2 regions of the Kribbella sp. NPDC050459 genome follow, and region 1 is predicted to be linked to the other one. Evidence: riboswitches for the same ligand, from Rfam matches in the RefSeq annotation. Region 1 holds a riboswitch; the other holds the start of a gene.
What was found. Region 1 has a riboswitch for glycine ahead of gcvP (aminomethyl-transferring glycine dehydrogenase). Riboswitches for the same ligand answer to the same signal wherever they lie in the genome.
Positions count from the first base shown of each region.

Region 2: it holds a riboswitch for glycine, as region 1 does, so the genes downstream of both, AB0I12_RS20180 (L-serine ammonia-lyase) here and gcvP (aminomethyl-transferring glycine dehydrogenase) in region 1, are expected to answer to the same signal.

Region 1 is NZ_JBFAJQ010000003.1:923,710-928,122, reverse strand. It holds gene AB0I12_RS15600 (MerR family transcriptional regulator) at 1-529, shown strand, start outside; gene AB0I12_RS15595 (bifunctional nuclease family protein) at 604-1,098, shown strand; gene AB0I12_RS15590 (MerR family transcriptional regulator) at 1,296-1,928, shown strand; glycine riboswitch at 1,992-2,081, shown strand; gene gcvP (aminomethyl-transferring glycine dehydrogenase) at 2,151-4,413, shown strand, end outside.
Region 2 is NZ_JBFAJQ010000005.1:277,943-282,355, forward strand. It holds gene AB0I12_RS20165 (hypothetical protein) at 1-74, shown strand, start outside; gene AB0I12_RS20170 (alpha/beta fold hydrolase) at 79-1,485, opposite strand; gene AB0I12_RS20175 (DUF3817 domain-containing protein) at 1,583-1,936, shown strand; glycine riboswitch at 1,934-2,026, shown strand; gene AB0I12_RS20180 (L-serine ammonia-lyase) at 2,106-3,479, shown strand; gene AB0I12_RS20185 (SDR family NAD(P)-dependent oxidoreductase) at 3,499-4,191, opposite strand; gene AB0I12_RS20190 (helix-turn-helix transcriptional regulator) at 4,295-4,413, shown strand, end outside.

The sequences.
Region 1 (4,413 bases):
CAGCGCCGCCGACCTGGGGCGGCTGCGGTACGTGCTGACCGCGCAACGCGACCAGTACCTGCCACTGAAGGTGATCAAGGAACATCTCGGCGCGATCGACCGCGGCCTGCGTCCGGCGGCTGCGGGTCCACCGGTCGCGCCGAGTTCGTTGCCGCAGACTCCCGGCCAGCCGGTCGCCGAGGACTTCGGTGCCGCGGGCACCGAGCTGCGGCTGACCCGCGACGAGCTGCTGCGGGCCGCCGGAGTGTCCTCGGAGCTGCTCGGTGAGCTGGAGGGCCACGGCCTGGTGGTGGCCAGCGGCAACCACTACGGCGGCGACGCGATCGTCGTCGCGCAGGTCGCGGCCGAGCTGGCGTCGTACGGGATCGAGCCGCGGCACCTGCGGGCGTTTCGAACGGCGGCGGACCGCGAGGTCGGCCTGATCGAGCAGGTCACGGGACCGCGCCGTACCGAACAGACCGGGGAGCTGGCCGCCCTCACCGTCCGGCTGCACACCGCTCTGGTCCGCTCCCGCCTGCCGCGTCCTTAGGCGACCGCACGGCCTTCGTCCACAGGTGACCCCTTCGGCCCGCCCGGTGCTTCGGCTCGGAGTAGGCTGAAGGGGTGCGCGAAGTCGACGTGGTCGGAGTCCGGGTGGAGATGCCCTCGAGTCAGCCGATCGTGCTGCTCAAGGAGGTCGGAGGTGAGCGATACCTGCCGATCTGGATCGGTGCTGCCGAGGCGAGTGCGATCGCCTTCGCCCAGCAGGGGATGGAGCCGCCCCGGCCGCTGACCCACGACCTGTTCGCGGAGACCATCCGGGTGCTCGGGCACACGCTCAGCCAGGTCCGGATCGTGAACCTGACCGACGGCGTGTTCGAGGCGATCCTGGTGTTCGACGACAAGACCGAGATCTCGGCCCGGCCGTCGGACTCGATCGCGATCGCGCTGCGGACCGGCACGCCGGTGTTCTGCGCCGACGAGATCCTCGCCGAGGCCGGCATCCCGGTCCCGGAGAGCGAGGCGAACGACGCCGACGAGGTGGAGGAGGAAGAGGAGGTCGAGCGGTTCCGGGAGTTCCTCGACCAGGTGACCCCGGAGGACTTCGACAAGAGCTGACACCCCGGCCCCGCCGTGGTGCGGCAGAAGGTGCAAGTGCGGCTAGGTAACGATTCGTACGACGGTCGCGACACGCTCGCGGCTCGGCGCGGTTGTCGTTGACCCGGTTCGGGCGGCGGCTTACCGTGAAGGAGTCGTGGGGTGATGTCACTCCACGCAGATGACTCGTTCCAGTCGGTATCCAGGGAGGCTCAGGCGTGACACGCACCGGGGACACGGATCTGACGGCGCAGTCGACGTCCGACGCGCACGCAGAGGCCATGGCTGCCGCTACAGCCACCGCCGGCGTCCAGGGTCTGCTGTTCGACGACGACCTGCGGCCGATGCCGGAGGACGTCGGGTTCCGGGGGCCGACGGCCTGCGCCGCGGCCGGGATCACCTACCGGCAGCTCGACTACTGGGCCCGCACCGGCCTGGTCTCCCCGTCCGTGCGCCCGGCGACCGGCTCGGGAACGCAGCGGTTGTACGGTTTCCGCGACGTCCTGTTGCTGAAAGTGATCAAGCGGCTGCTCGACGCCGGGATCTCGCTGCAGCAGATCCGGACCGCGATCGCGCACCTCAGCAAGCGCGGCTTCGACGACCTGACCCAGATCACGCTGATGAGCGACGGCGCGTCGGTGTACATGTGCACCTCGCCCGACGAGGTCATCGATCTGCTGGCCGGCGGCCAGGGCGTGTTCGGCATCGCGCTCGGCGGTGTCTGGCGCGAGGTCGAGGGCACGCTGTCGGAGCTGCCGACCGAGCGGGCCGACGGTCACGACGACGGCGACTCGGACGGCCACGCGGGCGACGAGCTCGCCGCCCGGCGCCGCGCCCGGATGACCGGCTGACGTCTCGTTCGGTCCTGCGTGCCCGAACTGTGCGCGGATTCCTGGTAGCCTCGGGACAGCCGTTCACAGCACTCGGGAGAGTCCCGTGTCATCGGGCGCCGAAGGGGCAATTCCTCCCCGGAACCTCTCAGGCCCATGGACCGAGTGTCACAGGCGACTCTGGAGCGTAGTGCGTGACAGAGGGGGAGGCGACCGGAAGCACGTCAGCAACGGAGCCTCTTGATGACCGAACAACTCTCCGCCACGTTCGCCGACCGCCACATCGGGCCGCGTCCCGACGAGGTCGCGCGGATGGTGCAAGCCCTCGGGTACGCCGATGTCGACGCGCTCGTCGACGCCGCGGTCCCGGCGTCGATCCGCTCCGCCGAGGGGCTGCGGCTGCCCGAGCCCGCCTCCGAGGTGGACGCGCTCACCGAGCTGCGGCAGCTCGCGGCCCGCAACACCGTCGCCACCTCGATGATCGGCCAGGGGTACTACGGCACGTTCACGCCGTCGGTGATCGTCCGCCGCCTGGTCGAGAACCCGGCCTGGTACACCGCGTACACGCCGTACCAGCCGGAGATCTCCCAGGGCCGCCTCGAGGCGCTGCTGAACTTCCAGACCGTGGTCTCGGACCTGACCGGCCTGCCGACCGCGAACGCGTCGCTGCTCGACGAGGGCACCGCGGCCGCCGAGGCGATGACGCTGGCGCACCGGTCGAACAAGAAGAGTAAGTCCGACCGTTTCCTGGTCGACGCCGACACCTTCGCGCAGACGATCGCGGTCGTGCAGACCCGCGCCGAGGCGCTGGGTATCGAGGTCGTCGTCGCCGACACCACCGACGGCCTGCCCGAGGGTGACTTCTTCGGCTTCCTCGTGCAGTACCCGGGCTCCAACGGCGCCGTCCGCGCCCTGAAGCCGCTGATCGAGGCGGCGCACGAGCGCGACACGCTGGTTGCCGTCGCGTCCGACCTGCTCGCGCTGACGGTGCTCGAGGCGCCGGGTGAGGCCGGGGCCGACATCGTGATCGGCTCGTCGCAGCGCTTCGGCGTGCCGCTGTTCTACGGCGGTCCGCACGCCGGGTTCATGTCCGTGCGTTCCGGTCTGGAGCGGTCGCTGCCCGGTCGTCTCGTCGGCGTCTCGGTCGACGCGGACGGCGCCCCGGCGTACCGGCTGGCGCTGCAGACGCGCGAGCAGCACATCCGTCGCGAGAAGGCGACGTCCAACATCTGTACGGCGCAGGTCCTGCTCGCGGTCGTCGCGTCGATGTACGCCGTCTACCACGGCCCCGACGGCCTGCAGGCGATCGCCGAGCGTGTGCACTCGTACGCCGGCAAGCTCGCCGCCTCGCTGCGGGCCGGCGGCGTCGAGGTCGTGCACGGCGACTTCTTCGACACCGTCCTCGCCCGGGTCCCCGGACGCGCCGCCGACGTGGTGGACGCCGCCCGGCAGAACGGGATCTGGCTGCGGCTCGTCGACGCCGACCACGTCGGCATCTCGTGCGACGAGAAGACCGACGTCGCGACGCTGACCCGGGTCTGCCAGTCCTTCGGCGCTCAGTACGACGACACGCTGGGCGCGCCCGCCGTCGCCGTACCGCGGACCACGGAGTACCTGACGCACCCGGTGTTCAACACGCACCGGTCCGAGACGGCGATGCTGCGGTACCTGCGCAAGCTGTCCGACATGGACTACGCGCTGGACCGCGGGATGATCCCGCTCGGCTCCTGCACGATGAAGCTGAACGCGACCACCGAGATGGAGCCGGTCACCTGGCCGGAGTTCGCGGACCTGCACCCGCTCGCGCCGATCGAGGACGCGGCCGGTTACGTGAAGCTGATCGGTCAGCTGGAGCGCTGGCTGGCCGAGGTCACCGGGTACGCGAAGGTCTCGATCCAGCCGAACGCCGGCTCGCAGGGTGAGCTGGCCGGTCTGCTCGCGATCCGCGGCTACCACCGTGCCCAGGGCTCGGCGGACCGCAACGTCTGCCTGATCCCGGCCTCCGCGCACGGCACGAACGCCGCCTCCGCGGTGATGGCCGGCATGAAGGTCGTCGTTGTCAAGGGCAACGACGACGGCACGATCGACCTGGACGACCTGCGCGCGAAGGCGTCCGAGCACGCGGAGAAGCTGGCCGCGATCATGATCACCTACCCGTCGACGCACGGTGTGTACGAGGAGAGCGTCCGCGAGGTCTGCCGGATCGTCCACGACCACGGCGGCCAGGTGTACGTCGACGGCGCGAACCTGAACGCCCTGCTCGGCCTCGCCAAGCCGGGCGAGTTCGGGGGCGACGTCAGCCACCTGAACCTGCACAAGACCTTCTGCATCCCGCACGGCGGCGGCGGCCCGGGCGTCGGGCCGGTCGCGGTCGCGGCGCACCTGGCGCCGTACCTGCCGAACCACCCGCTGCTCGACCAGGCCGGCCCGGAGTCCGGTGTCGGCCCGATCAGCGCGGCGCCGTTCGGGTCCGCGGGCGTGCTCGCCATCTCCTGGGCGTACATCC
Region 2 (4,413 bases), on a different contig from region 1:
GGCTGATGGCGGGGCGACTGGTCCGCGGCGATCACCTGGACCGGGTCCTCGAAGTGACCGGCGTGCCGGTCTGACCCGCTACCCCGCCGGTGGTACGGCGGCGCAGCTGCTGCCGCGCTCGGGTACGTCCTTCGCGATCAGGTAGTCGTCGACTGTGCTCTGCATGCACGGGCTCTTCGTGTAGCTGCCGTGCCCCCAGCCCTGGTAAGTCAGCAGTACACCGCTCCGCCCGAGCTGGCGCTCCACGCTCTGTGCGAATGAGTAGCCGGTCGCCGGGTCGTGGATCGCGTTGGCGAGCAGCACCGGTGTCTTGAGCCCACGTACCTTCAGCTGGTGCTGCGGGTTGTTCGCGGGCGGCGAGCCGAGACAGATCGACACTGCCATGAGCTGACCGGGATAGCGCAGGTCCTGGTTGTTGCGGGCAAGCCGCTGCAGATGTGCGGCGTACTCGCGGTAGTCGCGGACCGGCAGGTTCCAGTCCTGGCAGAAAACGGCCAGCGGATACGCACCGGTCTGCGTGGGCTTCGGGGGAGTCACACCGGCCTTCAGCAGCTCGGCCAGTGCAGCCCACTTCGGTTCGTAGAGCGCACGGAACACCGAGTAGCTCAAGGTGAACGGATCCGGCGACGTGGCCAGCAGGTCCGCCCAGCGCGCGTGGATGTCGGTGCCGTGCAGTGCACAACTCGTCGTCGCGTCGCACCATTTCACGAACTCGTCGAACGAGTCCTGTCCCGCGGACGCCTGCTCGTCCAGGAAGTCACGCGTCGGGGCGGAGCTGTGGTCGATGACGCTCTCCAGCACCATCGCGCGGACGCGGTGCGGGTACGTCTCGGCGTACTGCGCTCCGAGCAGGGTCCCGTACGAGCTGCCGTGGAACGAGATCGTGGACTCGCCGAGCGCCCGCCGTACGCCGTCGACGTCGCGCACCGTTTGCCAGGTGTCGATGTGGTCGTACAGCGGGCCGGTGTGTTCACGGCAGTCCGTGGCGAGCTGCCGGTTGTAGTTGATGGTGGCGGTGAACTCGGCCGCGCTCCTGATGATCGGCGACGGCTGCTTGTTCAGCAGGTCGGCGGAGCACTTCACCGGGTTGCTGCGCGCCACACCGCGCGGGTCGAAGCTGACGATGTCGAAGCGGTCCTGCAGGTCCGTGCTGAACCGGTTGATCCCCGTCTTGATCCGGTCGACCCCGGAATCACCCGGGCCGCCCGGGCCGAACACGAGCACCCCGACCCGCTCGCTCGGCTCCGATGCCTTTCTCCGGGCCAGTGCGAGGCCGAAGGTGGGCCCGCCCGGGTTCCGCCAGTCGACAGGCAGTTGCAGGGTCGCGCACTGCGAACCCGCCACCACCGCGGGATCGTCCTTGCCCTCAGGTTTGCAGTCGGCCCAGTGCAGCGGCGGGCTGGTCGCGGAGGCGGTGGCCGTCAGCCCGGCGCCGGCGACGCCGAGTACTACCGCGCCGGCCAGGGCGCGTCGGATGAACGTCATGCCGACGATCCTTCGGGCAATCGCTTGCTGGCGGCATCGGGGACGAGCCCCGGATGACCCCGATCACGGCTTGGGGGCCTTGTTAGGGTCGGTCGTGATGAGTACCAAACATGCGGTGTGGTTCCGGACGGTGGCGATCGCCGAGGCGATCTCGTGGACCGGACTGCTGATCGGGATGCTGTTCAAGTACGTGCTGTCCGACAACGAGATCGGGGTCAAGATCTTCGGGCCGATCCACGGCGGCATCTTCGTCGTCTACGTGGTCACCGTGCTCGCTGTGCGCGGGCCGTTGCGCTGGTCCTGGCCGGTGACGCTGGCCGCGCTGGCGGCAAGCGTTCCCCCGTTGTTCACCTGGTTCTTCGAGATCTGGGCGGTCCGCACCGGCCGGATTGACGCGGCCCCGCGGACCCCCGTACCGTCCACAGCATCAGCAAACTCAACAGCCGCATGAACCCGTGCGGGAGAGACCCGGACACGAACCGGGCGCCGTAGGAGCAACTCTCCCCAAGAATCTCTCAGGCACCTTCACCGCGCGGGCGAGGCACCTCTGGAAGGCATCCGCCTGACAGAGCGGGGAGGACACCAAACGGTCAACGGCGACCGGAAGGAACCTCCACACGATGGCGATCAGTGTCTTCGACCTGTTCAGTGTCGGGATCGGCCCGTCGAGCTCCCACACCGTGGGACCGATGCGCGCCGCCCGGACCTTCGCGCTCGGCCTCGCCGACGACGGCCTGCTGGCCGCGACGGCGACCGTCGAGGCCCAGCTCTTCGGCTCGCTCGGCGCCACCGGGCACGGCCACGGCAGCAACAAGGCCGTCCTGCTCGGGCTCGAGGGAGCCGACCCGGAGACCGTGGTCACGCACTCGGTCGACGCCCGCGTCGAGACGATCCACGAGCGCGGCCGGATCCTGCTGGCCGGCACTCACGAGATCGCGTTCGACGAGAACACCGACCTGCTGATGCACCGCCGCAAGGCCCTGCCGTACCACCCGAACGGGATGATCTTCGTGGCCCGCGACGCGGCCGGCGCGGTGCTGCGGGAGCGCACCTACTACTCGGTCGGCGGCGGGTTCGTCGTCGACGAGAACGCCGCCGCGGGGGACCGGATCGTACCGGACACCACCCCGCTGAAGTACCCGTTCACGACCGGTGCGGAGCTGCTCGACCGGTGCCGGGAATCGCAGTTGTCGATCAGCGAGGTGATGCTCGCGAACGAGCTCGCCTGGCGGACCGAGGACGAGGTCCGCGACGGCCTGCTGCACATCTGGCAGGTGATGCAGGACTGCGTCCGCGAGGGTTGCGAGACCGAGGGCATCCTGCCCGGCGGGCTCAAGGTGCCGCGCCGGGCGCACGCGCTGCACAAGAAGCTCAGCCAGGACCCGTGGTCGGTCGACCCGCTCAAGGTGATGGACTGGGTGAACCTGTTCGCGCTCGCCGTCAACGAGCAGAACGCCTCCGGCGGCCGGATCGTCACCGCGCCGACCAACGGCGCCGCCGGCATCATCCCGGCTGTCCTGCACTACTACCGGCGCTTCGTGCCCGGCGCGACCGAGGACGGCGCGGTCCGGTTCCTGCTGACGGCCGGCGCGATCGGCGTGCTCTACAAGGAGAACGCGTCGATCTCCGGCGCGGAGGTCGGCTGCCAGGGCGAGGTCGGGTCCGCCTGCTCGATGGCCGCGGCCGGTCTCTGCGAGGTCCTCGGCGGCACGCCGCAGCAGGTCGAGAACGCGGCTGAGATCGCGATGGAGCACAACCTCGGCCTGACCTGCGACCCGGTCGGCGGGCTGGTGCAGATCCCGTGCATCGAGCGGAACGCGATGGCCTCGGTGAAGGCGATCAACGCGGCCCGGATGGCGATGCACGGCGACGGCGTGCACGTGGTCACCCTCGACAAGGTCATCAAGACCATGCGCGAGACCGGCGCGGACATGAAGATCAAGTACAAGGAGACCTCCCGCGGCGGCCTTGCCGTCAACGTCATCGAGTGCTGACCCCCGGATCACCCCTTGATCACCAGGGGATGGTTCCGTGCAGGCTCAGGTACTCCGCGGTCGGCCCGTCCTTGTCGATCATGGCGAGCCGGACGATGATGTCCGCGCCCTCCTCGACGGTCTGGTAGCCGGTGCGGCCGTTGAAGTCGGTCGCGGTGTAGCCCGGGTCGACGGCGTTGATCCGCAGGTTCGGCAGCTGCTTCGCGTACTGCACCGTCAGCATGTTGAGCGCCGCCTTCGAGGCGCCGTACGCCGGGGCCGGCACCCACACCGGCACCGTGTCGATCGCGTCCGCCTGCACCGCGGCGGCGATCGAGCCGAGCCCGCTGGACACGTTCACGATCACCGGGTTGGCGCTGCGCTCGAGCAGCGGCAGGAACCGGTGGATCATCCGCACCGGCCCGTAGACGTTCAGGTCGAACACCTGATGGAACTCGTCGGCCGTCAGGTCCCGGGCCTCCTTGAACGGACCGGGGATGCCGGCGTTGTTGATCAGTACGTCGAGCTCGGTGAGCTGTTCCGCGGCGGCGTCGACCGATTCGTCGCTGGTGACGTCCAGCGGGAGGTAGTGCGCGCCGAGTTCGTCCGCGGCCTGCTTGCCGCGCTGGGGATCCCGGGCGCCGACGTACACGGTGTGTCCGGCCTCGATCAGCCGGCGGGCGGTTTCGTATCCGAGGCCCCGGTTGGCCCCGGTGATGAGTGTCGTGGTCATGGCTCCACCCTCGCGCCGGTGTTCCGGGGCAGGTAGTACCCGCGATGTCCTAGGGAATGGCAGTACCAGGCTGATCAGCCGCCGGCCCGGGATACTGGAGGACATGGGCGAGCTCGGCAGGACGTTGCACGCGTGGCGTGATCGCGTGACGCCGTCGGAAGTCGGCCTGCCGTCGGGTGGGAAGCGCCGGGCGCCGGGGCTGCGGCGCGAGGAGCTGGCTCA